Regions from separate parts of the Bradyrhizobium sp. A5 genome, predicted to be linked through region 4. Evidence: predicted binding sites of a transcription regulator. Region 4 holds the regulator's gene; each other region holds the start of a gene.
What was found. The regulator PhoB, encoded in region 4, activates phosphate uptake and scavenging genes when phosphate is short. The targets are predictions, from matches to a motif close to TGTCATNNANCTGTCAT.
Positions count from the first base shown of each region.

Region 1: WHZ77_RS11105 (YbhN family protein) is a predicted target of PhoB. The motif match lies at 4,407-4,423, and genes of this name have one in related genera.
Region 2: phnC (phosphonate ABC transporter ATP-binding protein) is a predicted target of PhoB. The motif match lies at 2,375-2,391, and genes of this name have one in related genera.
Region 3: WHZ77_RS10955 (UDP-2,3-diacylglucosamine diphosphatase) is a predicted target of PhoB. The motif match lies at 4,477-4,493, and genes of this name have one in related genera.

Region 1 covers NZ_CP148990.1:2,356,455-2,364,219, reverse strand. Annotated here, with positions in the region: gene WHZ77_RS11135 (universal stress protein) at 1-4, shown strand, start outside; gene WHZ77_RS11130 (DUF1127 domain-containing protein) at 722-958, opposite strand; gene WHZ77_RS11125 (PLP-dependent aminotransferase family protein) at 1,148-2,491, shown strand; gene WHZ77_RS11120 (hypothetical protein) at 2,494-3,081, opposite strand; gene WHZ77_RS11115 (hypothetical protein) at 3,174-3,608, shown strand; gene WHZ77_RS11110 (ferritin-like domain-containing protein) at 3,662-4,168, opposite strand; gene WHZ77_RS11105 (YbhN family protein) at 4,594-5,676, shown strand; gene WHZ77_RS11100 (hypothetical protein) at 5,764-7,716, shown strand; gene WHZ77_RS11095 (hypothetical protein) at 7,754-7,765, opposite strand, start outside.
Region 2 covers NZ_CP148990.1:593,006-600,770, forward strand. Annotated here, with positions in the region: gene WHZ77_RS02685 (DUF1045 domain-containing protein) at 1-459, opposite strand, end outside; gene WHZ77_RS02690 (alpha-D-ribose 1-methylphosphonate 5-triphosphate diphosphatase) at 478-1,671, opposite strand; gene WHZ77_RS02695 (chloramphenicol acetyltransferase) at 1,668-2,327, opposite strand; gene phnC (phosphonate ABC transporter ATP-binding protein) at 2,502-3,311, shown strand; gene phnD (phosphonate ABC transporter substrate-binding protein) at 3,375-4,310, shown strand; gene phnE (phosphonate ABC transporter, permease protein PhnE) at 4,385-5,269, shown strand; gene phnE (phosphonate ABC transporter, permease protein PhnE) at 5,266-6,114, shown strand; gene phnF (phosphonate metabolism transcriptional regulator PhnF) at 6,217-6,945, opposite strand; gene phnG (phosphonate C-P lyase system protein PhnG) at 7,065-7,529, shown strand; gene phnH (phosphonate C-P lyase system protein PhnH) at 7,534-7,765, shown strand, end outside.
Region 3 covers NZ_CP148990.1:2,319,801-2,327,565, forward strand. Annotated here, with positions in the region: gene WHZ77_RS10925 (nucleotidyltransferase family protein) at 1-947, shown strand, start outside; gene WHZ77_RS10930 (glycosyltransferase family 2 protein) at 922-1,602, opposite strand; gene WHZ77_RS10935 (hypothetical protein) at 1,609-2,598, opposite strand; gene WHZ77_RS10940 (PqqD family protein) at 2,588-3,022, opposite strand; gene WHZ77_RS10945 (Lrp/AsnC family transcriptional regulator) at 3,114-3,359, opposite strand; gene thiD (bifunctional hydroxymethylpyrimidine kinase/phosphomethylpyrimidine kinase) at 3,501-4,301, shown strand; gene WHZ77_RS10955 (UDP-2,3-diacylglucosamine diphosphatase) at 4,518-5,330, shown strand; gene WHZ77_RS10960 (glycosyltransferase family 4 protein) at 5,344-6,387, shown strand; gene WHZ77_RS10965 (threonine/serine dehydratase) at 6,450-7,433, shown strand; gene WHZ77_RS10970 (caspase domain-containing protein) at 7,625-7,765, opposite strand, start outside.
Region 4 covers NZ_CP148990.1:448,118-455,882, forward strand. Annotated here, with positions in the region: gene pstS (phosphate ABC transporter substrate-binding protein PstS) at 1-333, shown strand, start outside; gene pstC (phosphate ABC transporter permease subunit PstC) at 464-1,453, shown strand; gene pstA (phosphate ABC transporter permease PstA) at 1,458-2,303, shown strand; gene pstB (phosphate ABC transporter ATP-binding protein PstB) at 2,300-3,121, shown strand; gene phoU (phosphate signaling complex protein PhoU) at 3,133-3,849, shown strand; gene phoB (phosphate regulon transcriptional regulator PhoB) at 3,872-4,579, shown strand; gene WHZ77_RS02040 (GcrA family cell cycle regulator) at 4,847-5,359, opposite strand; gene WHZ77_RS02045 (aspartate aminotransferase family protein) at 5,811-7,019, shown strand; gene argF (ornithine carbamoyltransferase) at 7,019-7,765, shown strand, end outside.

The DNA of each region.
Region 1 (7,765 bases), 1.9 Mb from region 4:
CTGAGCGTTACACCGGGCTCTGTTCGTAGCCCGGAAGCAGCGCAGCGAAATGCGGGCTACAAGCACTTGAGTGCCCGTCGGGCAAAACACCCAAGCTGCCGGTCAATGGCCGCCGTCGAAAATATTCCACTTTATCGAAATTCGGAAACAGCGTATTTGTCGCTCACTCCGGCCCAAGGAAGAGGGGCGTATCGCGATCGTCACGAACGCGGGCCGGACGGCGGTGGACGTGAGTTACATCGGCGCGAAAGGCATCGCAGGGCGGGCAACCGTGAGCGAAAGCGGCGCGCACACGACCGGTGTGATCTGCGTACGGCAAAATCGTGTGGTCCTGGCGCCCGCAGGCTGGCGTCAAGCGTTGCGGTGATGTGGCGGCCCGACCGGGCGCGTGCATCAGCCATCCGCAAGGCGACGGGGGCAATAGTGCATCGCTCCCCGGGGAGAGTACGACATAAGCCGTAAAACCACTGCGCAGGGAAGGCCGGGCTGTCCTGGCTACACCTGTATGCCGCTGTGCAGATTTCTCACTGCAACTTCGCACAGTGGACCGCGGGTGCCAGCCGGCGCCCGGTCTTCCCTGCGCCCTCTTTCACGAGGGTGAGGCGGCGAAGCAAAAGCTCGGGCAAAATGCGCCGCGAGGCCGCGAAGCTGTGTCTGCAATGACGATGCGGGGACGGTACACGTCACCACGCCCGGCCCCGCCGGGCGTCGCGACAGTCGCTTACAGATACCGCGTCAGCTCGGCCTTGAACTGGCCGTACACCGCGTCCTCGATCTGGCTGCGGTTGATCCCGATGTCGCGCAGGGCGCGGTCATCGAGCTCGTTCAGCGTCTTGACCGCCGTGCGGTGCTCCAGACGATCGAACAGGGCATAGGCGGCGTTGACGAGCGTGCTGAAAAATCCGCTCGACGAGGCTGGGCGCAGACTCCGCCCGGCAGTTTGGGAAATCGTGGTCATGTCATGTTTCTTCTCCGGCCTGTGGTCTACGCGGCGAAGCGGATGCCGTTGGCGCAGACGCCTGAGCGTTTGCACCTCATTTGCCATCGGATTGCTCTCGCTCTCCTCGGCACAATCGCGGACCTTGATGGAACTTAAATGCTCCAGTACATTGCTCGGAGCAAGAAAAACATTGCTCTCGGTGCAATAATGTCCAAGTTCGAGTACGTGAAGCTTGCCGATGCTATTGCCTCGGATATTTCTAACGGCACGTTAAGGCCGGGCGACCGGCTGCCGCCGCAGCGCAATTTTGCCTATGACCGTGGCATTGCAGTCTCGACCGCGAGCCGTGTTTATACGGAGTTGCTCCGCCGCGGCCTCGTCGTCGGCGAGGTCGGCCGCGGCACCTTCATCTCCGGCGACATCAGACGCGAGGTCGAGGCTCTGAGCGAGCCGCGCGACGCGCGGATCGACTTCGAGGTCAATTACCCGCTGCTGCCGCAACAATGGGCGATGATCGCCAAGAGCCTTGCCGGGCTTGAGCGCGTCGACGCGCTCGAATCCGCGCTGCGCGTCTCGACCAGCACCGGCACCAAGAGCGCGCGCAATGCGGCCGCCGCCTATCTCGCGCGCAAGGATTTTGCGCCGCAGGCCGAGCAGATCGTATTCACCGCCAACGGCAAGCAATCGCTCGCGGCCGCGCTCGCGGCACTCGTCCCCACCGGCGGCCGCTGCGGCGTCGAGGCGCTGACCTACCCCTACGTCAAGAGCATCGCGGCGCGGCTGGGCGTGACGCTCGTTCCGATTCCGATGGACGAATTCGGCGCGCGCCCCGATGCGATCCAGAAGGCGCATCGCGAAGCGCATCTGTCGGCGCTGTATCTGCAGCCGATCATCCAGAACCCGCTCGGCGTCACCATGAATGCGACGCGGCGCGCCGACATCATGCGCGTCGCCGAGAAGCTCAATCTCACCATCATCGAGGACGCCGTCTACGGCTTCCTCGCCGACGACACGCCGCTGGCGGCGCTCGGGCCCGACCGCTGCATCGTGATCGACAGCCTGTCCAAGAAGGTCGCGCCCGGACTTGCGCTCGGCATCATGGTCGCACCGCCACATCTGCGTGAGAGCGTGATGGGCGCGGTCCGCACCGGCGGCTGGATCGCCTCGGGCCACGCGCTTGCGTCCGGGCAGCGGCTGATGGCTGACGGCACCGTCGCCGAGCTGACGCGGCTGAAGCGGATCGACGCCACGCGCCGCCAGCACACCGCGGCACGGCTGCTCGCCGGCTACCAGCTCGCGGCCGATCCGCGCTCCTATCATCTGTGGCTGACGCTGCCGCCGCACTGGCGCTCGCAGACCTTCGTCGCCGCGGCCGCCCGGCGCGGCATTGCACTGACGCCGTCCTCGACCTTCGCCATCGCGCATGGACACGCGCCGAACGCAGTGCGGCTCGCGCTCGCCCCGCCCTCGCCCGAGCAACTCGATTCCGGCCTGCGCACGCTCGTCTCGCTGCTTGGCACCAAGGAAGAGGATTTCGACTCGACGGAGTAGCGCTAAGGCAGCAAGGCCTTCGGCACGCGATCGAAGCTGTAGCTTTGCGGCTGGTTGCGCCGGACGAAGCCGCCGACCTGCCAGATGAACAGCGCGGCAAAGCCGAGGATGAACAGCGCGCCGGCGAACTCGCCGATCATGAGCGCGCGGATCAGCAGCCCCGTCATCGCCACCGCCAGCACGGCCAGGAACGCCAGCACCGCGGCGTAGGTGTTGCGGCCGAGGCCTGCCGTGAGTGTCGCACGGCTGCCGGCCTTCGCCATCCGCGCGTGCAGGGCGACGATGAAATCGCGAAATCCATTGTCCTGCGGCGCCACCAGGGCCGGGGTCTGCCAGCTCGTCGACAGGATCCTGATGCGGCCGCCACCGGCATGGCTGACATCTGCGCGAAAGCGGTGCTGCTGCATCGACACCGGGCGGAACGACAACCGGATCGCGCTGATCTCGTCATAGCGCCACAGACCGGAGCGGCCGGAGATGTGCCAGGACAGCCCCTCGTCCGTCAGCTCGAAGCGATGCGCCGAGCCGATCAGCGACGCCTTGTAGGCGTAGCTCTCACCCGAAGGCACCTCAGCTTCCGACACCTGCATCTCGACGATCAATCCCCTGCGCGCAATCCCGTACCGCAATCCCGTCCGCGATCCGCTTGCACGATCGCCCTCGCCCATCCTACAAGCGGGACATGGCTGAGACGACCTTTTTTCCGAGACGCCTGATTCTCGGCGCCGCCGTGATCTCCGGCGTGCTGCTCGCGCTCGCGGTGCACATGCTGGGCGCGCGCTACGGCCTCGACCTCGGCGGCCTCTGGCATTCCGATACGCATGAGTTCATTCCCGCGGGCGCGGCGATCGCCTGGTGGCTGATCGCCACGGTCGGTTTTTCCGGCGGCTATTTCACCGCGACGTTGATGCAGAGCGCCGCCGACGGCCAGATCCCGCAGCGCATGCGGCAGTTTCTGATCGCGGTCGGCGTGCTCCTGCTCGCGGGTGCGGGCCAGGTGGCTTCGGCGCCAAGCCCGATCCCGACCGTCTCGGGCGTGCTCGCCGGGCTGGCCGCGCTCTGCCTTGGCGCGGTGATGGCGTTCTGCGGCGCGCATTTCGCGCTACGCCGCGGCTGAACGCGAAAACGCCGCGCGAAGAACCGCGCGGCGTTTCAGGCAGCAGCTTCGCGTTAGCTGGCGGCGCGCAGATTCACCTTGCTCTCGGCAAGCGTGGTGAGTTTTTTGTCAGTCGCCTTCTCCTCCTCGAGCGTCTTGGCGAGCACGGCCGCGCAATCGGTGCGGCCAAGCTGCTTGGCCCAGGCGATCAGACTCCCGTAACGGACGATCTCGTAATGCTCCGCTGCCTGCGCCGCGTTGATCAGCGCCGCGTCGAGCACCGCCTTGTCGGCGACTTCGCCGGCGGTCTCCTCGGCTTCCTCGATAATGCCGTCGATCGCCGGGCAGTCCACCGCCTTCACTTGCGTCCCGTGCATCTTGAACACTTCCTCGAGGCGCTTGACGTGCTGCTTGGTTTCCTCGAGGTGCGTCAAAAAGCCCTGCTTCAGCTGCGGATCGGTGGCCTTGTCCGCCATTTTCGGCAACGCCTTGGTGAGCTGCTGTTCGGCGTAGTAGATGTCCTGCAACTGGTGCACGAACAAATCGTCCATAGTCTTGATGTCCTTGGTGAACAGTCCCATCGTTCCGATCCTCTCGGGTTTCGGGAACATGACGGCACCGGCTCACAAGAAAAGCCGCCTATTCCGCCATGTTCGATTGCTGATGAGGCGCTAACCAGCGCACGGCACCGACGTTCCTAAAAGTCCGCAAGCTCTTGCGCTGGAACAATGTCGGTGATGGTCGGATTTGCGATCATGGTAACTTACGGACGCACGGTCGGCCCGCGGCCGCGCGACTCATATGCTTAACGCGCCGGATGTGAACCACATATGACAAAAGCGGTCGCCGAACGCAGAACCTATCCTTGTCAAGGGCTGCACAAGTCGCTGTTTTTGCCTTAAATGAGCTACATCATGCCTAGCGATCGACGCCCAGTTCGGGCACTGATCGTACCCGACCGGCCAATGTCTGGCCCGGTCGGTCTTGCCCCCTGCCGGGAGGATGAATGCACGGACTGCTGCCCGCGCTGAAACGCGGCTTCAAGAGATGGATCGGCTGGCGACGGCTCGGCATTGCCGCAAGCGTCTTCATCATCGCCTTCGCGGTCACCACGCTGGTGCGCACCCTCAAGGGGATCGATACCGGCGTCATCCTGACCGCGCTGACCGAAATTCCCCGCGCCAATATCGGGCTGGCGGCGATCTGCGTCGTCTTCGCGTTCTGTACGCTGACCTTCTACGACTTTTTTGCGCTGCGAACGATCGGCAAGAAGCACGTGCCCTATCGCATCGCAGCACTTTCCAGCTTCACATCCTATTCGATCGGCCACAACATCGGAGCCACCGTGTTTACCGGCGGCGCGATCCGCTTCCGGATCTATTCGGATTACGGGCTGAACGCGATCGACGTTGCCAAGATCTGCTTCCTGTCCGGCCTGACCTTCTGGCTCGGTAACATCTTCGTGCTCTCGATCGGCATGGCCATCCATCCGGATGCCGCCACCTACATGGATCAGCTGCCGTCGTCGATCAACCGGCTGATCGCGTTTGGCGGTCTTGCCTCGATCGCCGCCTATCTGGTCTGGCTGTGCATGGGGGAGAAGCGCCGTGAGCTCGGCCAGAAGGGCTGGAAGGTGGTGCTGCCGTCGGCGCCGCTGACGCTGGTGCAGATCCTGATCGGCGTGGTCGATCTCGGCTTCTGCGCGCTGGCGATGTACCTGCTTGTGCCGGCCAATCCGCACATCGATTTCCTGTCGCTCTCCGTCGTGTTCATCCTGGCGACGCTGCTCGGCTTTGCCAGCCACGCCCCGGGCTCGCTCGGCGTGTTCGACGCCGCCATGCTGGTGGCGCTGCCCGAATTCGGCCGCGAGCAGCTGCTGGCGACCTTGCTGGTCTTCCGCATCCTCTATTTCGTGATCCCGTTCGGTCTCGCCATCTCCATCATGGGCGCGCGCGAGCTCTGGATGAACGTGGTCGAGCCCTGGCAGGAGCGACGGCGGCTGGCGGAGGCCTGCGCTCAGGCCAACCTGCCCAAGCAGGTGGCAGCGATGGAGCGCGAGCGGTCGCTGCGGCAGGCCAGCAAGCGTTAAGAGGCTGGACGGTCCAAACAAGGGTTGCAGGCGGCGGAGCAATCCTCTCTTATTTCCGCCTCAACTTTGCCGTTGAACACGCGGGCCATGATCCCTTATTCCCTTCGTACCCTCTCCGTAGGCGCTCAGCTGCTTGTCGGAATCCTGACGTCTTTGCCGCTCCAGCACGCCGCCGCGCAGGACGCCGGCGCCATGCAGATCAATTGGGAGGTGCGCAACCGCTTTCGCCTCTTTCGCGAAGAGCGCGACTTCCTGCTCCACGTCGAGAACGCGCGTAACCGCAGCATTCTCGCCGCCGAGCAGTCGCTGGAGCTGCAGAGCGAGGGCCGCGGCTGGGCCCGCAACATGGTCAACCGGCTCTGCATCGACCTGCAGGGCCGCGTCAACCAGCCCTGCACCCGCGACAACGTCAAAGAGAACTACATCACCCCGATCGACCATCCCGTCACGGTGCGCCTGACCGGCGCGGTACCGGTCGGTGCCACCTGCGCCTGGTCGTTCGACGATGGCGAAGGGCCACAACAATCGACCTTCGACTGCGCCGAGCCGATCAATCTGCGGGTCCGCTACGGCAAGCAGACGGTCGCGAGCGTGGACGTCTCCTCCGGCTCCGACCCGACACAGCGCGTCCAGACCGAGATCCAGGTTCGCGACATCTTCGTTGCCGGGCTCGGGGACAGCATCGCCTCGGGCGAAGGCAATCCGGACCGGCCGCTGGCGCTGTCGGACGAAGGCTTCTGCTTCCGCTCCTATCTCGGCACCGCCGGTGCGCAGTACTACCGGCCGAGCCGCGCCGGCTACAAGGGCGGCCGCGCCTGCGAGGCACCCGATACGCTCGCCAACTGGCAGCGCTATGGCGCGCTTTGGTTCAACTCGCCCTGCCACCGTTCGCTCTACAGCTACCAGGCCCGCACGGCGCTCGCGCTCGCGGTCCGCTACACCCACATCGCGGTGACCTTCCTGCCGCTCGCCTGCACCGGCGCCAGCATCAGTGATGGTCTGCTCGGTTCGCAGCGTGCCCGCGAATGCCCGCCCGGCAAAACCGGCGTCTGCAACACCAGTGTGAACGCGCAGGTCGCCGAGCTGCGCGAAGCGCTCACCGCCGCGAAGAAGCGCCAGCCCGACCGCAACCTCGACCTCGTGCTGCTTTCGGTCGGCGCCAACGATGTCTATTTCTCCGGCCTCGTCGCCGACGTCATCGTCGAGACCGCGACCGAACGCGCTATTTTCCGCCGCTCCGGCGTGATGGCGAGCGTCGACGATTCCCGCGATGCGCTCGCGCGCGAACTGCCGCAGAATTTCGTCAAGCTGCGCGAGGCGCTGAAACCGCTGGTCGGCGGCGAACTCTCGCACGTGGTCTATGTCTCCTACGCCAATCCCGCGCTCGCCGACGGCGGCGTGCCCTGCCGCGGCGGCCGCGCCGGCTTCGACATCCATCCGTCCTTCAACGCCGACCCCCAGCGTATCGCCCGCGTCTCGACTTTCGTCGACACCGAGTTCCTGCCGCAGTTGAAGGGCCTCGCCACCTGCACGCGCGGCGCGCTGTGCCGCGATCCCGAAGCCGACCGCATGACCTTCGTGGATTCGCATCAGGCCGCGTTCGCCGATCACGGCTTCTGCGCCCATGCCGGCAACGATCCCGAATTCGACCGCACTTGCTTTGCCGAGAACGGCCAGAGCTTCAATCCGGATATCGTCAGCGCGGCGAGCCAGCCGATGCTGTGCGGTCGCGGCGCCTCCGAATATCGCGCCTACCTGCCCCGCGCCCGCTGGATCCGCGACGCCAATGACAGTTACTTTGCCGCGATGACCTATCCGCAAGGGCTGCCGGCGGCGAGCCAGCCGACCGACATTCACGACGCCACCTGGGGCGTGCTGTCAGCAGTCTATGGCGGCGCCGTGCATCCGAGCGCCGAGGGCCACGCCGCAATGGCGGATGCCACGCTGCCGGCCGCGAGCGCGATACTTGGGTTAGACGCCGTGCCGCCGGGCGTAACACGCAGCCTGCTCGCGCCGCTGCTGCCGGGCGCGCAGCAGTAACGGCAGGCAACGTTGCTTCGACGTTAAAGCTGGGGGTTCAGCCGGAAAT
Region 2 (7,765 bases), 140 kb from region 4:
CTCGCTGAGCTTCTCGGGTTTCCGCCGCGCGCGGTCTTCCACCGTCAGGACGGCACGAAACGAATCGAAACCGCGGACGCAATCGGCGGCGAGCTGTTGCAGCGCGTCGACCGACTCGGCCGGAATGACCGCAATGAAGCCGCTGATGGCATCGACGACGGGCCGGATCGCCGGGATCGGCCGCGCTTTGCCGGCGAATTCGGCACATGCCGCCATGAGCTCCGCTTCGGTCTTCTCCGCCGCGAGCGCCATCGGCGCCTTCAGCGTGCCGTGAAAACCGTACTTGCGGGGATCGGCGGTGATGTCGCGCCAGTCCGGAGCGATTCGCAAAGCGTCAGCGGGGAAGGGCACCTCTTGATCGGTATAGGCATCGTAGCCAAGCAGCTCGGCGCCGAAGCGGGAGAGGGCGCTGTTGCTGCCTGCGGCAAAATAGATCGCGTAGCGGGGGAAACCGGTCATGGCTTCAGCATAACCAATTTATGCCGCAACGACAGCCTCGCGCGGCGTCGCCACCGCGCTGAGCAGCCGCGTCGCATCGGTGAGATGCACAAGCTTGCCGCCTGCGATCACCGCGATCAGCCGCGGCCGCAGCGCTATGGTGTCGTCGACCAGCAGAATGTCGGCGCGGCGTCCTTCGGCGATGACGCCGCGATCGGCAAGGCCGGTCGCGCGCGCGGGCCCGGCGGAGACCAGATCCCAGGCCTTCGCCAGCGGCAGCACGCCATCGGCGGCCAGGCGGAATGCGGCGAGCAGCTGCGCGGGATAGTAATAGTCCGACGCCAGCACCGAGCAGAGCCCTTTGGCGATCATGTCGGACGCCTTGGTCCAGCCGGTATGGCTCCCGCCGCGCACGACGTTGGGCGCGCCGTAGACGATGGCGTCGCCGTGGCTGGCTGCCGCCCGCGCCGTCTCCTCGTTGATCGGAAACTCCGCGATGTCAGCGCCCAGTTGGCGAAATTCCCGACGCATCGCCGGCGTCGCATCGTCATGCGAGAGCATCCGCACCCCGGCGGCGCGGGCCACCGCGGCCAGCCGCGACACGGAAGCAGGCACGTCGGCTGCGCGCGAGACGATACGCGCGACCAGTCCGTCGAAATCCTCGCTCGTCAGCCCGGTCCGCTCCACCATGCGGTTGCGTTTGCGGGGCTTGGCCATGTCGGCGACGGTGCCGTCCATGTGGTCGTTGAAGGCGAACAGGTCGACGCGCCCTTCGGCGAGCCATTGGGTGATCTCGGCCTCGGCATCGAGATTGTAGGTCTCGTGCCGCAGGTGAAAGCGGGTGTCGGCGGCGAATTGCGGGCGCTGCCGCTCGATCGCCTCCATCAGCTCCCGCGCATTGTCGGCACTCCGCAGGCCCGGTTCCCACGAGCAGGTCGTGGCGTGAAACACCGTGGTGATGCCGTTGCTGATCGCCTGGCGGTCGCTGTCGGCGAGCGCGACGTCGATCGGGAAGTCGACGCCGGCACGCGGCATCATCTGCCGCTCGAAGGCGTCGCCGTGCAGGTCGACGATGCCGGGCAGGACCAGCAGATCGCGTGCGTCGATCGCCAGCCGCGCGCGGCCGCGAGAAGCATCGACCTGCGCAATATCCGTTCCGGACACGCCAAGCGAGGTTTCGACGAACCCGGCGCCGATCAGCGCCCGGCCGCCTTCAAGGAAGATGTCTGTCACGCGACCGCGCTTCGTTTGCTGGCAGGGGAGTGTGCCCGTGCTTCATATGTGGAGAGAAAATCTTCAATCCCGAGCTTGCGGAAATCGGGCAGGGCCTCACGCAATTTGTCGTGATCCCAATCCCACCAGGCCAGCTTGGCGAGCCGGCCGGCGACTTCTTCCGAGAACCGCCGCCGTACGATGCGCGCCGGATTGCCGGCGACGATGGTGTAGGCCGGCACGTCCTTGGTGACGATGGCCCCCGCCGCGATCACCGCGCCGGTGCCGATGTTGCGGCCCGGCAGCACGACCGCGCCGTGACCGATCCAGACGTCATGGCCGATATGGACGTGATGCTGGCGCCGCCAGTCGAAGAATTCCGCGTCGTCGCTCTCGCCCGGAAAGTAGGCGCTGGAGCGGTAGGTGAAATGGGCCTGCGTGGCGCGCTGCATCGGATGATTGCCAGGATTAACGCGCGTCATCGCCGCGATCGAGCAGAATTTGCCGATGGTGGTGTAGGTGATCTGCGCGTCGTTCACGACATAGGAGTAATCGCCCATCGTGACTTCGGTGAGGATCGTGCGCGCGCCGACCTCGGTATAGGCGCCGAGCTTGGTTTCTTGCAGCTTCGCGGACGCGTCAATGGTCGGTTGAACCGAAAGCACCTTGCCGGCCATGTTGCATCCGAGGGTTTGAGGGCGGGTGTTTCTCTTCGAGTGGGTTGATGACAATGTCATGACATAGCGATGACAGGGGACGAAGTGCGTAGCATCGCCGCATTGCAGCGCGCGTGTCACACAAGTGTCAAGCGCCGGCGTTAGCGGTGGGCCCCAGCTACTCTGGAGCCCTCTATGCTGGTGGTTGAAGGTCTGACCTGCCGCTTCGGCGCAAAAGCCGCGGTGGACGACGCTTCGTTCAAAATCTCCCCTGGCGGCTTCGTCGGTGTGATCGGGCGCTCCGGCGCCGGCAAGTCGACGCTGCTGCGAACCATCAATCGCCTCGCGACGCCGACACAGGGCCGCATCCTGTTCGACGGCCTCGACGTCACCGCGCTGCGCGGCAAGGAGCTGCGGCAGTGGCGGGCGCGTTCGGCCATGATCTTTCAGCAATTCAACCTGGTCGGGCGGCTTGACGTGCTGACCAATGTCCTGATGGGACGCCTTGCGACGATGCCGGCCTGGCGCTCGCTGACTCAGACATGGCCCGAGCAAGACAAGGCGCTGGCGATGTCCGCGCTCGAGCAGTTTGACATCGCCTCGCTTGCCGCCCAGCGCGCCGACCAGTTGTCCGGCGGCCAGCAGCAGCGCGTGGCCATCGCCCGCGCCCTGGTGCAGCAGCCCGACATCATTCTCGCCGACGAGCCGATCGCCTCGCTCGATCCGCGCAACACCAAGATCGTCATGGATGCGCTGCTGCGCATCAATAAGCATTTCGGCATCACCGTGCTCTGCAACCTGCATTCGCTCGACTTGGCCCGCAGCTATTGCGACCGCCTGATCGGCATGGCCCAGGGCCGCGTGGTGTTCGACGGCGCGCCGGCCGCGCTCACAAATCACGTCGCGCGCGAGCTCTACGATCTCGAAGCCGCCGATGTCATGGGTGGTGCGTCTGCGCCGCCGCCCGAGGCTGTCCCGGCGCTCGGAACGGCCGCGGCCGCCTGAGCCACGCTACCTGCCTAGTTGCCAATTCTTGCGTCAACCGACCCAACCGATGAAGAGGGTATCATGATCACTCGCAGACTCATTCTTGCCGGCGCCGCCGCGCTCGCCTTCACCGCTTCCGCCTCCGCAGCGGACTGGAAGGCCAAGTATCCCGAACTGACCTTCGCAGTCGTTCCGGCCGAGAACGCCTCCGGCGTCACCGAGCGCTGGGCGCCGTTCGTGAGCTATCTCTCCAAGGAACTGGGTGTGAAGGTCACGCTGCGCATCGCCAACGACTACGCCGCGGTCATCGAAGGCCAGCGCGCCGGCAACATCCACATCGCCAGCTACGGCTCGGCGTCGTTCGCCCGCGCCCGCCTGACCGGCGTCAAGACCGACGCCTTCGCCAACGACATCAACGCCGACGGCTCGACCGGCTATTACTCGGTGTTCTTCGTCAAGGCGAGCAGCCCCTACAAGAGCGTCGATCAGCTCAAGGGCAAGAACCTCGGCCTGGTCGACCCGAACTCGACCTCCGGCAACAACGTGCCTCGTTTCGAGCTCGACAAGATGGGTATCGCGGACGCCGACAGCTATTTCGGCAAGGTCGTCTTCACCGGCAGCCATGAGAACGCGATCCTCGCGCTGGCGCAGGGCACCGTCGATGTCGCCGCCAACCAGTGGACCAGCGACGACGATTCGACGCTGGCGCAAATGCTGACCAAGAACATGCTGAAGAATGCCGACGGCTCGGCGATGAAGAAGGACGATTTCCGCATCATCCACAAGTCGGCGCCGATCATCAATGGCCCCTATGCCTACAACTCCGAACTGCCGGAGGACGCGAAGGCGGCGATCGCCAAGGCGTTCTTCGACGCGCCGACCAAGGACAAGGCCGCGTTCGACCGCCTCTCCGACGGCCAGAAGAAGGGTTTCCATCCCGCTACCACCAAGGACTGGGATGGCACGATCGAGCTGATCAAGTTCGTCGATGCACTGCGTAAGAAGAAGGCGTCCTGAGTTTTCGGGACGAGCTACTTGAGCCGGGTCGATGGACCCGGCTCTTTCTCTTTTGACGGGTCCCCTCTAGACCAATGACCATCGCGGTTTCGATCCTGCCCGAGCAGCAGCTGGCTGCGCTGAACGCCGCCTATGGCCAGGCGGTCGCGCGCAGGCGATGGCGTCTCCTGTTCGGAGCTGCGGTGTTCGCCGCCGCGCTGCTTCTCGCCGCGATCGGCGCGGAAGTGAATCTGCGCACGCTCTTCACCTATTTCGGCAATTTCGTCAGCTATTTCGACCGCATCTTTACCCTTGATAGTGGTCAGCGTGTCTGGACCGATCTCGGCGAGTGGTTCTGGGGCTGGCGCAAATGGCTGAAGATGCTCGGCGAGACCCTGCTGATCAGCTATGTCGGTACGCTGACCGGCGCAGTCTTCGCGTTTGCACTGAACTTCTTCGCCGCGGAAAATACTTCTCCTGCACCCTGGCTGCGTTTCGTGGTGCGGCGCCTGCTCGAATTCGCGCGCACCGTGCCAGGCATCGTCTTCGCGCTGATCTTCGTGATTGCGTTTGGGCTCGGACCGATGGCCGGCGTGCTGGCGATCGCGATCCACTCCACCGGCGCGCTCGGGAAGCTGTTCTCGGAGATCGTCGAGAATGCCGACATGAAGCCTGTCGAAGGCATCCGTTCGACCGGCGCGAGTTGGCTCTCCTGCATGCGCTTTGCGATCGTGCCGCAAGTCACCGCGGGCTACGCCAGCTACGCGCTGCTGCGCTTCGAGATCAACGTCCGCGAGGCCTCGGTGATGGGCTTCGTCGGCGCCGGCGGCATCGGCCAGGAGCTCGTCGTCGCCATCCGCAAATTCTACTATTCGGACGTCAGCGCTATCCTGCTCACCATCATCGTCACGGTCTTCATCATCGACATCGCCACCGGCTGGCTGCGCAGCCGCCTGTTCGGCAAGGAGGCGCGGGCGTGACGAGACCGCAGCAGATCGACACCGCGCAGATTCGCGCGCGCTACCCCGATGTGTTCGATCGGCCGACCTCGGCGCGGCTCGCAATGCCGGCGATGATCGCCGCGGCGCTCGCGGTCTTTGTGTACGGGCTGGTCGATCTTGATTTCTCGCCGTCGCGGTTCTTCAACGGCCTCAGCCAGCTCGGCTGGATCAGCATGATGATGATCCCGCCGGATCCCGGTTCTTCGCTGCCGATCTACCTGAAGGCGCTCGGCGAGACGCTCTCGATCGCGCTACTCGGCACGACGCTGGCCGCGGTGTTTGCGCTCCCGGTCAGCCTGTTTGCTGCACGCAACATCGTGCCGTCAAAGATCCTGCGCTTCCCCATCAGGCGCTTCCTGGATTCGATCCGCGGCGTCGACACGCTGATCTGGGCGCTGGTGTGGATCAACGTGGTCGGGCTCGGCCCGTTCGCCGGCGTGCTCGCGATCGCCGTGTCGGATTTCGGCGCCTTCGGCAAGCTGTTCTCCGAGGCGATCGAGGGCGCCGACCAGAAACAGGTCGAAGGCATCCGTGCCTCCGGCGGCAGCCCGCTGCACGAGATCCGCTTCGGCCTGCTGCCGCAGGTGCTGCCTGTCATCGCCGGCCAGGTGCTCTATTTCATCGAGTCGAACACGCGCTCGGCCACCATCATCGGCATCGTCGGCGCCGGCGGCATCGGCCTCCAGCTCGCCGAGCAGATCCGCGTGCTGGAATGGCAGAAGGTCTCGTTCCTGATCCTGATGATCCTGGTCGCTGTCGCTGCGATCGATTTCATTTCGAGCAAGTTGCGGTTTGCGATTATTGGACCAAGGGCGGTGGCCTAGTCGTCACTGCCGTAGGGTGGGCAAAGCGAAGCGTGCCACCGCGTTCATCTGACGCTTAGAACAGATGGTGGGGACGGCGCGAAGAGCGCGCCTTTGCCCACCCTACTGTTCTACCAAAAACTCCACCCGCTCCGCAGCGAACCGCGAGTGCTTGGTCACCAGCGGCTTGCCGTCAAGATCGTGATCGGTCGCGTCGACCACCAGGATCGGCCGGCCCAGCGGCAGATCCAGCCGTGCAGCGTCGGTCGCATCCACGATGCCGGCCGTGATCCTCGTCGCGCCGCGGCGATAGTCGCGCACGCCATAGTGCTCGAGCAATTTCGTCATCGAACGCGTCGCGGCGAACACCTCGCCTGCGCCCGGAAACAATTCCGCTGACAGCCAAGTGGTCGAGACACAAATCGGCGTGCGGTCGGCTAGTCGGATCGCCTCGATGCGCATCAGCGGCGCGCCGGGCTTCAATCCCAGTTCCCGCGCCAGCTCGCGGGTGGCTACGTCGTCGGTCGCTTCGATCAATCGGCCATGCGGCTCGCGGCCGTCGGCACCGACGATCTCGGAAAAGCGTGTGCGCGAGCGCAAGGGATAAGCGAGGCGCTGCGCCTCGACATAGGTTCCGCTGCCGCGCTCGGCACGCACGATGCCGCGCTCGGCAAGGGCTGCCAGTGCGCGCCGCACGGTGTGGCGGTTCACCCGATAGGTTTCGGCGATCTCCATCTCGCCCGGCAGCTTGTCGCCGGCCGCAAAGCGGCCGTCGGCGATGCCGCGCTCGATGCCGTCGGCAACGAGGCGCCACAGCGCGACGCCCGAGGAGGCGGTGTCCTGCATGCTCATGTCGCCGGCAACCTACTCCAGAAATCACACCTTTGTCACGAAACAGTCATGGCGCTTGCGTATCAAGTTGTCTATTATCATAGACAACTTGGATTCGGCAAGTTTCGCAAGAGAGCTCGGTGGATTTGGTGACCCAGCACAATACCCAGCAAGCCCAGCGCCAGGCCGCAATGGCCGTGCTGGCGCATGCGGAGGCGGGCGAGATCGCCGCCCGCCTCCGCAACTTCGCGCTTCCACCCCATCAGGATCTGCGCGCGCCGGAAAACGGCCTCGTCATGCTGCGTGGCCGGGTCGGCGGCGACGGCGCGCCGTTCAATCTCGGCGAAGCCACGGTGTCGCGCGCCGCGGTGCGGCTTGCGAGCGGCGAGGTCGGCTTCGGCTACACACTTGGGCGCGATGGCGAGAAGGCGCGGCTGATCGCGTTGTGCGACGCACTGGTGCAATCGCGGGATTTCGGCGCATCGGTCGAGCGGGACATTATCGCGCCGTTGCGCGCGCAGCTTGCGATGCGTCGCAAGCAGGCGGCGGCGGAGACCGCAGCGACGAAGGTTGATTTCTACACCATGGTGCGCGGTGAGGGGTGAGGCCATGACGACGATTGCGGAATTGCCGCCGGGTTTCGCCGACAAGGTGCTGTCGGCGCAGTCGACCTTCCGTTCGGTCATGGACGCGATGGCGCAGCCGGGCTCGGTCCAGCGCATCGTGCCGATGGCGGGAGCGCCCGATACGATGATGCGCGGCACCGCCGCGATCGCGCTGACGCTGTTCGACCACGACACGCCGCTCTGGCTGGATGCGCGGATGTCGGAAAGCTCCGACG
Region 3 (7,765 bases), 1.9 Mb from region 4:
TGATCCCCGGGCTCGCCGAGCATCTGGCGATCGCGGCGATGCGCCCGGAGCCGGCCGATCAGAGCGAGATGGTCTCCAGAGCGCTCGAGGTCGTGCATGTTCTGGAGAGCGCCGGAGGCAAGGTCGACTGGGATCGTTTCCGTTCGATCGTGACGCGCTACAATGGCAGCCTGTTCGCGGCGCAATTGCTCGACGTCGTCGCGCGCGAGATGCCGGAGCTCGTGCCGGATGGTCTGGTCGATGAGTTGTGGCGCTACAGCCCGCCCGGGAAGTCCGTCGAGATCGCCATTCGCGCGGTACCGTGGGCGCAGCGCTCGCAATGGCAGCACTTCTGGGTCGCCTTCCTTGCGGCCCTGCGCGCGCAGTTCAAGGGCCCATTTCAGGGCGGGGACTGGCTGAGGCTGCCGGGCGCTGCCGCCGCCGCGTTCGATGCCAGTGCCGTGCATTTTCCTCTGTTTCGGGACGCGATCCTGAAGCGGGTCTGGCAGCGGGCGGCGCGCGTGTCACATCCGCTGCAGGGCAAGGACGTCTGGTTCGGGCAGGGATTCTCGATTCCGGAGGACGAGGGACGCTGGACCGATCAGCAATTCGCGGTGATCGACGTGCCGGTCGACGGACAGTCGCAGGCGCTCGCCGACGTCGAGCTCGCGGTGATCCCGTTCCTGCCGCCGGGCACGGAGCGCTTTCGCTTCACCGCCTGTGCCGGCACCGGCGAGGTGCTGCAGATCACCGCCGGGCGCAAGGATCCCATGCCGTTCAGGGTCGCGCTGAAGGCAAGGATCATCGGCAAGGACAAACGGAAAATCATCGTCGCGCTGCGGATGCTGGACAGGCGTCGCCCGATGGACATCGGCCATTCGATCGACCACCGCCTGCTCGGATTGTTCGTGAAATCGGTGTCGGTCAACGGCGTGCCGGTGTTCACTCCGGCGGGCGCTGCGCCTTGATGGCCTTGCGCAGCGCCATCAGCGTCTGGAGATTTTGAGCGTCCGTATGGAGGCGGCCGCCATTGCCGGGATGTAGCCGGCGGCGGACGACGATGTCGTCGACATGCGCGGTCTTGAGTCCGCTCTGCTTGGCGCGGCCGAGCCAGGCGATGAAGAAGGTCGCGGGCAGCGTCTCGTCGAACGCGGCCATCCGCATCAAGGCGGCGCGCCGGATCAGCATGCATTGCTTCAACTCGCCCGGCATGATCTCGACGGCCGGTGTGAGACGCGCGCGCTGCTGCTCCGGCACGTCGGGGCTGACGAATTGCTGCACCTTGCCGAAGACGGCGTCGAGCTCGCCGTCGCGTTCGAGCCGTGCCAATTGGAGCTCCTGCTTGCGCGCCGTCCAGAGATCGTCCGCATCGCAGAAGCCGATCAGCTCGCCGCGCGTCAGCGCGAGTCCCTTGTTGACGGCGACGGCCTGGCCGCTGTTTCCTTGCGCGAGTGCGACGATGCGGCCGCCGAAGCGCTCGAGAACGCCGCGCGTGCCGTCGGTGGATCCATCGTCGATGACGATGACCTCGTCGGGCGGGACCGTCTGGCCGAGCACGCTCTCGATCGCCTCGGCGATGTAGCCTTGCGCGTTGTAGGCGGCGATGACGACGGAGACGCGCATGCGGCCTCAGAGCTGGTCGAGCTGGCGGGCGAACGCCGGGGGAATCTCCATCGGCGCGGTGCCGGTGTCGGCGAAGAACACCGGCGCAAGGCCAGCGATCTTCGCGACCTTGTCGGCGATCTCGTTCGGCCATCCCGGCAGTTCATAGGCCGTGGTCGGCAGCAGCGCACGAAACGCATCCGATGGCTTGGCCGGGGTGAATTCGGGCGTCGCTGCGCCGCGCCGGCGGGGGATGAAGGTCGCGCGCAATCTGCCGCCGCCGATGCGGTCGCCGAGATCGGCGAGGCTGAGCTCATGGCGCGGCTCGCCGTTGAAGTCGGAGACCGCCGTGGTCTTGCCGATGAAGTCTTGAAACGTATCGATCAGGGCAGGGCGCAGCCGCGCCGAGCAGAACAGCGGCTCGATCTCGCCGGTCGTGCTGTTGACCGCGACGAAGTCGTCGCCCGCGTAAAGCCAGCCGGCCTTGGCGCAGGCCAGCGCCGCGGTGGTCTTGCCGCTGTGGCCTTCGCCGGCGAGCAGCGTGAAGCCTGCGTCGCCGCCCACGGCCGCGGCATGGACCGCGCACCAGGGCGTCTCGTGCATCATGGCATGGATCAGCGAGATCGCGGGACGGCTGCGGATCCAGGGCGGCGCCTCGCCCTTCGGCAGCCAGGCGATGCCGCGCCTTGCTGCAAGGTCGACCGCGTACAGCACGGGAATGACGGCGGGCTGCCACACCGAATAGACGCCGTCCTCGATCAAGAGGCGCGGCTTCTCGGCCGCGTCTGGCACCAGCGCGGAGAGATCGTGATGATCAGCGGTGATGAAGCGCAGGTCGAGATCGCTACTGCCCGGCGTGCTCTGGATATAGGCCGGCAGGAACATGCCGGCCAATTCCTGTGATGCAAATCCGAGGCGCAAGCCGAACGGGCCGCAGCGCGCGTGCGCCTCGATCGGCTCCGATGTCCTGGCGAAGATCTTCGCGATCTCATGCCGGATGAAGCCGCTAGCTTTCATTGGTCTCGCGCAGCGGCCAGCCTTGCTCGCCGGCGTCGTGCACGGGATCCATCAGCAACAGCTCCCGCAGATTGTCGAATCGCTGGAATTCCGGGGCGACGAATGCGCCCGCCAGCACCGGCGACCAAGTCTCCATGGAGGTCTCGCTGCGCGCCTCGGAGGTGCCCTCGGCGATCAGGCCTTCCGCCAGCATGCTGTCGACGAAGGCCTGCACCTGTTGTGTGATGGAGGGCACATCGCCGCCGGTCGCGACGGCGAGGGCGCCGGCAATTTCCTCAACCGTTCGGTTGACCTTCAGGCCCAGCCAGATTTGCGCGGCGCTGCCGTCGAGGTTGTAGTAGACGCCATTCTGATAGTTGGCGAGCACCACTTCACCATCAAATTGCTGGCTGATCAGCAGCGGCACCGACGTGGTGAGAGCCATGACTTGCTCGGTACTCGGGTCATTTGCAACGGCTGGACGCTAGCACAGGCGAGCGGCGGCGCAACCGGCGGCTCGCGCCAATTCCGGGCCGTCAGCTGGCGCCAAAAGCCTTGAAGGTGATGATGGTGAGCGTGTCCTGGATGCCAGGCAGCACCTGCACCTTCTCGTTGATGAAGTGGCCGATGTCGGTGTCCTTGTCGACGTAGAACTTCACCAGCAGGTCGTAATGGCCGGCCGTGGAGTAGATTTCGGAGGCGATCTCGGCTTCGGCGAGCGCATTGGCCACCGTATAGGACTGGCCGAGCTTGCATTTGATCTGGACGAAGAAAGGAACCATTGCAGTCACTCCGAAGGCAAATCTGGCCGCTACTAGGCCAAAACCGGCCGGATTTAGCAAGCGAACTTGCTGCCCGCCTTGTCGCCCCCGGGTCTGCGCGCTAGGAGGAAGCATGGCCCGGAAACAGCGGAAAATCGCCTCATGACGACGCCTGTGGCGCTTACCATCGCCGGCTCCGATTCGAGTGGCGGCGCCGGCATCCAGGCCGACCTGAAGACCTTTGCCGCGCTCGGCGTCTATGGCGCCTCCGCCATCACGGCGCTGACGGCGCAGAATACGCGGGGCGTGACCGGCATTCACGCCGTGCCGGCGGAGTTCGTCACCGCGCAGATCGACGCGGTGTTCTCCGATCTCGAGGTCGGCGCGGTGAAGATCGGCATGGTGGCGCAGGCCGCCAGCATCGACGCGATCGCGGCCGCGCTGTCGCGCTGGACTCCCCGCCACATCGTGCTCGATCCCGTGATGGTCGCAACGTCCGGCGACCGCCTGCTGGCGTCGGAGGCCGTCGAGGCGCTGCGCAAGAAGCTGATGCCGCTGGCCTCGGTGATCACGCCCAACCTGCCGGAAGCCGCGGCTCTGCTCGACGAGCCGATTGCGACAAGCGAGGCCGGGATCGAGAGCCAGGGGCGCCGCCTGCTCGCGCTCGGCTGCCGTGCGGTGCTGATCAAGGGCGGGCACGGCGAGGGCGCCGAGAGCATCGACTATCTCGTCGATGCGGAGGCGACGATCGCGCTCGCCGCGCCGCGCGTCGCGACCCGAAACACCCATGGCACGGGATGCTCACTGTCCTCGGCCGTCGCGGCGGGGCTTGCCAGAGGCGAGGATCTCGAGCGCGCCGTGCGCAACGCCAAAGCCTGGATCAGCGCGGCGATTGCGGCCGCCGATCGCTTCAGCGTCGGTCACGGCCACGGGCCGATCCATCATTTCCACAAGTTTTACTGACCCCGGCTTCGCGCGGTGCGGCGGCTACTGCCGTTAACCAACAAGGCCGTGGCTCCCGAGCTCTTGCGGACAATCATTGCCGCTTCATGTCGCCTGATTGTCGCATGCGACTGATATTCGCAGGACGGGCGAGGCGAGGTTTGATTCGTATCTGAGGGTGCCTCAAAGGTTCAATGGTCATCCCCCTGTCACGGGATATTGTTACAGGCATGTCGCATGGGAAGTTACGATATGAGTGACGAGAGCCCTGAAAGGCGCTTTCGCACCTTGTTCATCTCCGATGTTCATCTCGGAGCCCGCGGTTCTCAGGCCGACCTTCTGCTGGACTTCCTGCGCTACCACGACGCCGATACGATCTATCTTGTCGGCGACATCGTCGATGGCTGGGCGCTGAAATCGAGCTGGCACTGGCCGCAATCGCATAACGACCTCGTCCAGAAGCTGCTGCGCAAGGCGCGCAAGGGCGCAAAGGTCATCTACATCCCCGGCAATCACGACGAATTCCTGCGCAATTATTACGGCACGCATTTCGGCGGCATCGACGTGGTCGAGAACACCGTCCACACCGGCCCGGACGGCAAGCGCTACCTCGTCATCCACGGCGACATCTTCGACCTCGTGGTGCAGAACGCGCGCTGGCTCGCCCATCTCGGCGACAAGGCCTACGATTTCGCGATCCAGATGAATCGCTTCGTCAATTTCTTCCGGCGCATGTTCAAGGTGCCCTATTGGTCGCTGTCGCAATGGGCCAAGCAGAAGGTCAAGAACGCCGTCAACTATATTGGCGCGTTCGAGCAGGCGCTCGCGGCCGAAGCGCGCCGGCACGACGCCGACGGGGTGATCTGCGGCCACATCCACTACGCCGTCATCCGCGACGAGGCCGGCATCCGCTACATGAATTGCGGCGACTGGGTCGAGAGCTGCACCGCGCTGGTCGAGCATGACGACGGCCATTTCGAGATCATCACCTGGGCGGATCACGCGCAAAAGCCTGCGGCCGTTCCGCAGGTGGCAGCCAGAGCTGCATGACAGAGGCCGCCTGATGCGCATCCTGGTCGCGACCGACGCCTGGCACCCGCAAGTCAACGGTGTGGTTCGGACGCTGACCAAGCTTGCTGATGCGTCCGAGGGGCTCGGCGTCGAATTCACTTTTCTGACGCCGCAATCGTTCCGCACCTTCGCGATGCCGAGCTATCGCGACGTGCGGCTCGCGATGCCGCGGCCGGCCAGGATCGTAGAGCTGATCGAGGAAGCGCGCCCCGACAGCATCCATATCGCGACCGAAGGGCCGATCGGCCTGATGGTCCGTCGCTATTGCCGCCAGCGCAAGCTGCCGTTCACGACCAGCTTCCATACGCGTTTCCCCGAATATATCCGCGCCCGGGTGCCGGTTCCGGAATCCCTGATCTGGCGCGCGCTGCGCCGATTCCATGCGCCCAGCCGCGCGGTGATGGCGGCAACGCCGGCGCTCGCCCGCGAGCTTGGCGAGCGCGGCTTTGCGAACGTCGTGCTGTGGCCGCGCGGCGTCGACACTCATTTGTTCCATCCTCGCGCCATCGATCTCTGCTTCCCGGCACCGGTGTTCCTCTCGGTCGGCCGCGTTGCGGTGGAGAAGAATCTCGAGGCGTTCCTCGATCTCGACCTGCCCGGCACCAAGGTGGTCGTCGGCGACGGCCCGGCGCGCGTCGCGCTGGAGGAAGCCTATCCGGATGCGATCTTCCTCGGGCAAAAGCACGGCGAGGAGCTGGCGGACATCTATGCCGCGGCCGACGTCTTCGTGTTCCCGAGCAAGACCGACACCTTCGGCCTGGTTCTGCTGGAAGCGCTCGCGAGTGGCCTGCCGGTGGCTGCCTTCCCGGTGAAGGGCCCCCGCGACGTGATCGGCGATGCGCCGGTCGGGGCGCTGGATCACGATCTGCGCAACGCCTGCTTCGCCGCGCTCGACATCTCCCGGCAGGACTGCGTGGAGTTCGCCGCCGACTACACCTGGGAGGCCTCGGCGAGGGCCTTTGTCGACAGCATCAAGGCGGTCGGCGCGGTGCTGCCCGGCCGAAACGGCGCGGAACAGCCACGCTTCGTCGCCTGAGGGGCAAATTCCTCTCGCGGAGGTGTCTTCCCAGCCGTCATTGGCCGAGATACAAATTGCTGATGACAGAACAGCCCCTTCCGGTCAGCTCTGCTGACATCGATGCCGCAGCGCGCGTGATTGCGCCTTTTGCCATCCGCACCCCGCTGCTGTCCTTTCCCGTGCTCAACGAGCGCGTCGGCGCCAAGGTCTTCCTGAAGCCGGAGATGCTCCAGCGCACCGGCTCCTTCAAGTTCCGCGGCGCCTTCAACAAGGTCGCCTCGATCCCGCAGGACAAGCGCGCCGGCGGTGTCGTCGCGTTCTCCTCCGGCAACCACGCCCAGGGCGTGGCGGCGGCGGCGAAGATCCTCGACATGCAGGCCACCATCGTGATGCCCGCGGACGCGCCGCTGTCCAAGCGGGAACGCACCAAGTCCTACGGCGCCGAGGTCGTGCTGTACGACCGCTACAACGATGACCGCGAGGCGATCTCGCGCGGCATCGCCGAGAAGCGCGGCGCGACGCTGGTCAGGCCCTATGACGATCCCTTCGTGATCGCGGGGCAGGGCACCGCCGGCCGCGAGATCGCGGAGGACATGGCGGCGCTCGGCCTCAGCCCCGACATCGTGGTGGCGCCGGCCTCCGGCGGCGGCCTGATCGCAGGCGTCGCAACCGCGGTGAAGGCGCGCTATCCGCTCGCCGAAATCGTGGTGGCCGAACCCGAGGCGTTCGACGATCACGGACTGTCGCTGACCGCAGGCCATCGCGAGCCGCATGCGCCCGCGGGCCGCACCATCTGCGATGCGCTGATGGCCCTGATCCCCGGCGAGATGACGTTTGCGATCAACAGCAAGCTGCTTGCGCGCGGTGTGACCGCCTCGGACAAGGAAGTCGGCGCGGCCGTTGCGTTCGCCTATCGCGAGCTGAAGCTCGTGGTCGAGCCCGGCGGCGCGGTGGGCCTTGCCGCGCTGCTTGCGGGACGTCTCGACGTCGCCGGCAAGAACGTCGTCATCGTGCTCTCCGGCGGCAATGTCGATGCGGATTTGTTTTCCGAGCTGGTGGCTTAGCTGTCATTCCGGGGCACGCGAAGCGTGAGCTATGATGCGCAATTGCGCATCTGAGAATCCATACGATCGGGAGTATGGATTCCGGGCCTGCGCCTTCGGCGCATCCCGGAATGACAACTTCTAAGAGCTGAAAATGGTAAAGGGGCAGAGCGTCTTCGCTCTGCCCCTTTGTCGTTTTTCGCCCATGACGATCAGCGCATGAAGCCGCCGCGGTGGTTGTTGCCGCCGCCATTGCCCTGCGACTGGTTCATCGACTGGCGGAAGTTGTTGCCGCCGTTGTTGACGATCCGATTGGTCGCGTTGAGCTGCGGGCGGGTGTTCTGCTGGTTGTT
Region 4 (7,765 bases):
ACCGGTCTCGTCAACAAGGCCGGCAAGACCGTGCAGCCGACGGTCGAAGCCTTCCAGGCGGCCGCGTCCAATGCCGACTGGGCCAAGGCTCCCGGCTACTACGTCATCCTGACCGACCAGCCCGGCGAGAAGTCCTGGCCGATCACGGCGGCGACCTTCATCCTGATGCACAAGGATGCCACCGACAAGGCGGCCTCGAAGGAAGCCCTCAAGTTCTTCGCCTGGGCGTTCAAGAGCGGCGACAAGATGGCCGAAGAGCTCGACTACATCCCGATGCCCGACAGCGTCGTGAAGCTGATCGAGAAGACCTGGTCCTCCGACATCAAGAGCTGAGCGCTCTTGTCCCGGACGCGGTGCCGGGATCCGCAAGACGTCCGCTCCGGATCGGCTTCGCGCCGTATCCGGAGCGCAAGACCGACAACAAGCGTATATAAAACGGGTACAGGGGATCGGCGTGGCTGAGATGGCTGTCGAGAGCAATGTAGTTGATGCCGCCGGACCTTATGACCGCGCCAAGGCGTTGAGCGCGTTCAAGCTCGGGGATGTCACCTTTTACTGGATCACGCGCCTGAGCGCGATCTCCGTGCTGCTGATCCTCGGCGGCATCATCCTGTCGCTGATCGTCGGCGCCTTCCCGGCGATGAAGGAGTTCGGCCTCTCCTTCCTGTGGACGCAGCGCTGGGCGCCGTCGGCTGATCCGCCCGTGCTCGGCGCGCTCGGCCCGATCTACGGCACGCTCGTCACCTCCTTCATCGCGATGCTGATCGCCATTCCCGTCGGGATCGGCATTGCGATCTTCCTGACCGAGCTCTGCCCGCAATGGCTGCGCCGTCCGATCGGCATGGCCATCGAGCTGCTCGCCGGCATTCCCTCGATCATCTACGGCATGTGGGGCTTCTTCGTGCTGGGCCCGTTCCTGGCCAACAGCTTCCAGCCCTTCATGATCAAGATCTTCGACGGCGTTCCCGTGCTGGGTGCGATCTTCGCCGGCCCGCCGTCCTATCTCAGCCTCTTCAACGCCGCGCTGATCCTCGCCATCATGGTGCTGCCCTTCATCACCTCGATCTCGGTCGACGTGTTCAAGACGGTGCCCCCGGTGCTGAAGGAAGCGGCCTACGGCGTCGGCTGCACCACTTGGGAAGTCGTCCGCAGCGTCGTCATCCCCTACACCCGCGTCGGCGTCATCGGCGGCGTCATGCTGGCGCTCGGACGCGCGCTCGGCGAGACCATGGCGGTGACCTTCATCATCGGCAACTCGTTCCGCATCTCCGGGTCGATCTTCGCGCCGGGCACCACGATCTCGGCGGCGATCGCATCCGAGTTCGCCGAAAGCGACGGCCTGCACCAGTCCGGCCTGATCCTGCTTGGCCTCTTGCTGTTCGTGTTGACGTTCTTCGTGCTCGCAGCCGCCCGGCTGATGCTGATGCGCCTGGAAAAGAAGGCGGGGAACTAGCGCCATGAACCCGATCTATTCACGTCGCCGCCGCAAGGATTTCATCGTCCGCGGTCTTTGCTTCGCGGCTGCCGCCTTCGGCGTCACCTGGCTAGCGCTGATCCTGATCACGCTGCTGTACAACGGCCTTGCGGGCCTGAACGTTCAGCTGTTCACCGAGAACACGCCGCCGCCCGGATCCAACGAGGGTGGCCTGCTCAATGCCATCGTCGGCTCACTGATGATGACCGTGATCGGCGTCGGCATCGGTGCGCCGCTCGGCATGTTCGCCGGCACCTACCTCGCCGAATACGGCCGCAACGATCGCCTGACCTCGGTGATCCGCTTCATCAACGACATTCTGCTCTCGGCGCCCTCGATCATCATCGGCCTGTTCATCTACGGCGCGGTGGTGGTGCCGATGCGCGGCTTCTCGGCGATCGCGGGCGCGCTCGCGCTGGCCGTCATCGTCATCCCGGTGGTGCTGCGTACGACCGAGGACATGCTGCTGCTGGTGCCGAACGCGCTGCGCGAGGCGGCCTCGGCGCTCGGCCTGCCGCGCTCGCTGGTGATCAAGCGGATCGCCTATCGCTCGGCCCGCGCCGGCCTCATCACCGGCGTACTGCTCGCCACCGCACGCGTCGCCGGCGAGACCGCGCCGCTGCTCTTCACCGCGCTGTCGAACCAGTTCTTCAGCCTGGACCTGACCAAGACGATGGCGAACCTGCCGGTCACCATCAACAACTTCGTGCAGAGCCCCTACGCCTACTGGAAGCAGCTGGCGTGGAGCGGGGCCCTGCTCATCACCCTGACTGTTCTTGCCCTGAATATTGGTGCGCGCATCCTTGGCGCCGAGAGGACCGCAAAATGAGTGAGCTTTCCGTATCGATGAGCGCGGCCGGTGGGTTGCCCCAGGCGCCGGTGCTGCCCGAGGCCCCGGCCAAGGTGACGGTGCGCAACCTGAACTTTTATTACGGCGAACACCACGCGCTGAAGAACATCAACCTCGCGCTCGGCACCAACCGCGTCACGGCGTTCATCGGCCCGTCGGGCTGCGGCAAGTCGACCCTGCTGCGTATCTTCAACCGGATGTACGACCTCTATCCGGGCCAGCGCGCCACCGGCCAGCTCATGCTCGACCAGACCAACATCCTGGACCCCAGGCTGGACCTCAACCTGCTGCGCGCCCGCGTCGGCATGGTGTTCCAGAAGCCGACGCCGTTCCCGATGACGATCTACGAGAACATCGCCTTCGGCATCCGTCTCTATGAGAAGATCTCGAAGTCCGAGATGGACGACCGCGTCGAGAAGGCGCTGCGCGGCGGCGCGCTGTGGAACGAGGTCAAGGACAAGCTCAACGCGTCGGGCCTTTCGCTCTCGGGCGGCCAGCAGCAGCGCCTCTGCATCGCCCGCACCGTCGCGGTGCGGCCGGAAGTGATCCTGTTCGACGAGCCGTGCTCGGCGCTCGATCCGATCTCGACCGCCAAGGTCGAGGAGCTGATCCAGGAGCTGTCCGAGAACTACACGATCGCGATCGTCACCCACAACATGCAGCAGGCTGCGCGCGTCTCCGACAAGACCGCCTTCATGTATCTCGGCGAGTTGATCGAGTTCGACGACACCAGCAAGATCTTCACGTCGCCGACCGATCGGCGCACCCAGGATTACATCACCGGCCGGTTCGGTTGAGGAGACGGGACATGGGCACTGAACATACCGCAAAGGCCTTCGACACCGACCTGCAGGAACTCACCCGGCTGGTCGCGGAAATGGGCGGCATCGCCGAGCGCATGATCGTCGATTCCGTCGACGCGCTGATCCGCCGCGACGTCGCGCTCGGTCAGCGCGTCGTCGCCATCGACGCCGAGCTGGACGCGCTGCAGAAGAAGATCGAGGAGCGCGCCGTTCTCACCATCGCGCGCCGCCAGCCGATGGCGGTCGATCTGCGCGAGATCGTCGGCGCCATGCGGGTTGCGACCGATCTCGAGCGCATCGGCGACCTCGCCAAGAACATGGGCAAGCGCGTCGCGGCGCTGGAGACGGATTTCCATCCGCTCAAGCTGTTCCGCGGCCTCGAGCACATGACCGACCTCGTGCAGCAGCAGGTCAAGTCGGTGCTGGACGCCTACGCCGCGCACGACCTGCCGGCGGCGATGGCGGTGTGGAAGGGCGACGAGGAAGTCGACGCCATCTGCACCTCGCTGTTCCGCGAGCTCCTGACCTACATGATGGAGGATCCGCGCAACATCTCGTTCTGCATCCATCTGATGTTCTGCGCCAAGAACATCGAGCGTATCGGCGATCACGCCACCAACGTCGCCGAGACCGTGTTCTACATGATCGAAGGTCAGGCGATCACCGACAAGCGGCCGAAGGGCGACATGACGACCTTCGCCACGACGGTCCCGAATACCTGACGACTTGAGGAGCCACGACCCGATGGGCGCACGCATTATGGTGGTTGAAGACGAGGAAGCTCTCACCGAGCTGCTTCGCTACAACCTCGAAGGCGACGGCTATGACGTCGAGACGGTGATGCGTGGCGACGACGCCGACACCCGTCTCAAGGAGCACATTCCCGATCTGATCGTGCTCGACTGGATGCTGCCGGGGCTGTCCGGCATCGAATTGTGCCGGCGGCTTCGCACCCGGCCGGAGACCAAGCAGCTGCCGATCATCATGCTCACCGCGCGCGGCGAGGAGAGCGAGCGGGTGCGGGGCCTTGCGACCGGTGCCGACGACTACATCGTCAAGCCGTTCTCGGTGCCGGAGCTCCTGGCGCGCGTGAAGGGCCTGCTGCGCCGCGCCAGCCCGGAGCGGCTCGCCACCGTGCTGGCCTACGGCGACATCGAGCTCGATCGTGACAAGCGCCGCGTGGCGCGCTCGGGCCGGCCGATCGACCTCGGCCCGACCGAATATCGCCTGCTGGAGTTCTTCCTGGAGCATCCCGGCCGCGTGTTCTCGCGCGAGCAACTGCTCGACAGCGTCTGGGGCCGCGACATCTACATCGACGAACGCACCGTCGACGTGCATATCGGCCGCCTGCGCAAGCTGCTCAATCTCGGCCGCGAGCAGGACCCGATCCGCACCGTCCGCGGCGCCGGCTATGCGCTCGACGATCGCTTTGCGAAGGCCGAGCAGACGTAAGGCGGTTTAGCGGCTGTTGGCTTAGCGAGCTGCGGCAACAATTTCCGTCGTCATCCCCGGGTGCGCGCAGCGCGAGCCCGGGATCCATAACCACAGGACGTGGTTTGGCGAAGACTCGGAGCGACCATCGCGCGCAACAATTGCGCCCTGTGGTTATGGATACCCGCGCCCCGCGCGCAATTGCGCACTAGGCGGGGATGACACCGAGGAATTGGAGCCGTCATCGTGTGACGGCCGCCGCGTTGACGATCAGAGAATTCCGCTACCTCAGCGCGGACCCGGCTTCGCCGGCGCGCGCCGGCGATCCGCTGCCGGCTGATACGCAACCCGCGAGTGCTGGGCGCAATAGGGCAGGCCGGAGAGCGCCTTGCCGCCGCAGAAGAAGAAATCCGGGCTCGAGGGATCGCCGACCGGCCAGTGGCAGGTCGCCTCGTTGAGCTCCAGCAGCGACAGCCGCTGGCTCATCGGCACCACGTTGTCGTAGGTGACCGGTTCGGCCTCGACCTCGACCTCGAAGGCCTGTGCCAGCGCGGTGTTGCCGCGCGCGATGGGCCGGCTCACCCGCATCATGTGCTGGGCGGGACGCGCCTTGCGCGGCCGCGGCGCAGCGGATGAAGGGCTCTTGGCGCGGCCGGACAGGCCGAGCCTGTGCACCTTGCCGATCACGGCGTTGCGGGTGACATTACCGAGCTCTGCCGCGATCTGGCTGGCCGACAACCCGGCCTCCCAGAGCTTCTTCAGTTGCTCGACGCGATCATCCGACCAGGTCAAAACCGTCATTGCACCCTTTCCTTCGCCGCGCGCCTCCATCCTGGGGCTGCACTGCGAATGCCTAAGCCTCGAAAAACCCGTGCCGTCAGAATCCCTTAAGGCTCGCCGGGCACCGAGAGCCGCCCGAACGTTTACGCCGGTACATGAGGACTTAGAGATCAGAACTGCCGCACGAGATGTCGTATCTGACAAGCCAAACGCTACAATATGGCGTGACTCACGCGCAAGAGTCCGCCGACTCGCTTCCACATGTTCCGTGGCGAAATCCCGCAAAATCGCCACCGCAAGACTACGGATTCAGCGTTTCGCGAGGCTTTCCGGGCGGCATTGACACCCGTTTCACCAAGCATAAGATAGTCCCGCGTGCCGCCCTTAAAAGGCGGCACGTTTCGTTTTCCGGGCCGGTGAATGGTGCGTTGCGTAATGCACGCTCACCGTCCGCAACATTCAAGTGACAGTCATGACTAACAGCGCAGCGCCGCATTTGCTCCCCGTTTTCGCCAGGTCCGACCTCGGTTTCGAGCGCGGCGAAGGCTGCTGGCTGATCGCGACCAATGGCGAGCGCTATCTCGATTTTACTTCCGGCGTGGCGGTGAATGCGCTCGGCCATGCCCATCCCGCGCTGGTCAAGGCGTTGCAGGAGCAGGCGACCAAGCTCTGGCACATGTCGAACCTGTTCCAGAGCCCGGACGGCGAGAAGCTCGCCGCACGCCTGTGCAATGAAAGCTTCGCGGACTTCGTGTTCTTCTGCAATTCCGGCGCCGAGGCGTTGGAGGGTGTGATCAAGCTGGTCCGCCATCACCACTTCTCCAAGGGGCATCCGGAGCGCTACCGCATCATCACCTTCGAGGGCGCCTTCCACGGCCGCACGCTGGCGACGCTGGCGGCGACAGGATCCGCGAAATATCTCGAAGGGTTCGGTCCGCCGATGGACGGTTTCGACCAGGTCCCGCACGGTGACATCGAGGCCGTGAAGAAGGCGATCGGTCCGCAGACCGCCGGCATCCTGATCGAGCCGATCCAGGGCGAGGGTGGTGTGCGTTCGGCGACGCCTGCCTTCCTCCGGGCATTGCGCCAGCTCTGCGACGACAAGGGGCTGCTGCTGGCGTTCGACGAGGTGCAGACCGGCATGGGCCGCACCGGCGATCTGTTCGCGCATCGCCGCACCGGCGTCACACCTGACGTGATGTCGCTGGCGAAAGCGCTCGGCGGCGGCTTCCCGATCGGCGCGGTGTTGGCGACCGCGGACGCAGCTTCCGGCATGGGCCCCGGCTCGCACGGCTCGACCTTCGGCGGCAACCCGCTCGCGATCGCGGCGGCGAATGCCGTGCTCGACGTCATGCTCAAGCCCGGCTTCTTCGACCACGTCCAGCGGATGTCGCTGCTGCTCAAGCAGAAGCTCGCCTCCGTGATCGACCGCCATCCCGACGTGGTCAGCGAAGTGCGCGGCGAGGGCCTCCTGATCGGTATCAAGGCCGTGGTGCCATCCGGCGATCTCGTCGCGGCGTTGCGGAGCGAAAAACTGCTCACGGTCGGCGCCGGCGACAATGTCGTGCGCTTCCTGCCGCCTTTGATCGTCACCGAAGCCGAAATCGAGGACAGTGTCGGGCGGTTAGAGCGTGCCTGCGCCGCGATCTCGTCGAGCAAGACCAAGCGGGCGGCAAGCTGATGAGCAAGTCGCCAAAACACTTCCTCGATATCAACGAGTTGCCGCTGGCGGAGCTCAAGAGCATGCTCGCCGCATCCTCCGCCATGAAGGCGAAGCAGAAGGCGCATCAGCCGGTCAGGCCGCTCGAAGGCAAGACCCTGGCGATGATCTTCGAGCGTCCCTCGACCCGCACCCGGGTATCGTTCGATGTCGCCATGCGCCAGCTCGGCGGCGAGCCCATCATGCTCACCGGTGCCGAGATGCAGCTCGGCCGCGGCGAGACCATCGCCGACACCGCGCGCGTGCTGTCGCGCTATGTCGACGCCATCATGATCCGCATCCTCAACCACGATGCGCTGCTCGAGCTTGCCGAATATGCGACGGTGCCCGTCATCAACGGCCTGACGCGCCGCTCGCACCCTTGCCAGGTGATGGCCGATCTCATGACCTTTGAGGAGCATCGCGGCCCGATCGAGGGCCGGACGGTGGCCTGGACCGGCGACGACAACAACGTGCTGGCCTCGTGGGCCCACGCCGCCGAGCGCTTCAAGTTCCAGCTCAACGTCGCAACCCCGCCGGAGCTCGCGCCGAAGAAAGTCATGCGCGATTTCATCAAGGCGACCGGCGCGCCGATCGCGCTCGGCACCGATCCGGAAGCCGCCGTGAAGGGCGCCGACTGCGTCGTCACCGACACCTGGGTGTCGATGGGCGACAAGGAAGGCGAACATCGCCACAACGTGCTCAAGCCCTACCAGGTCAACGCGAAG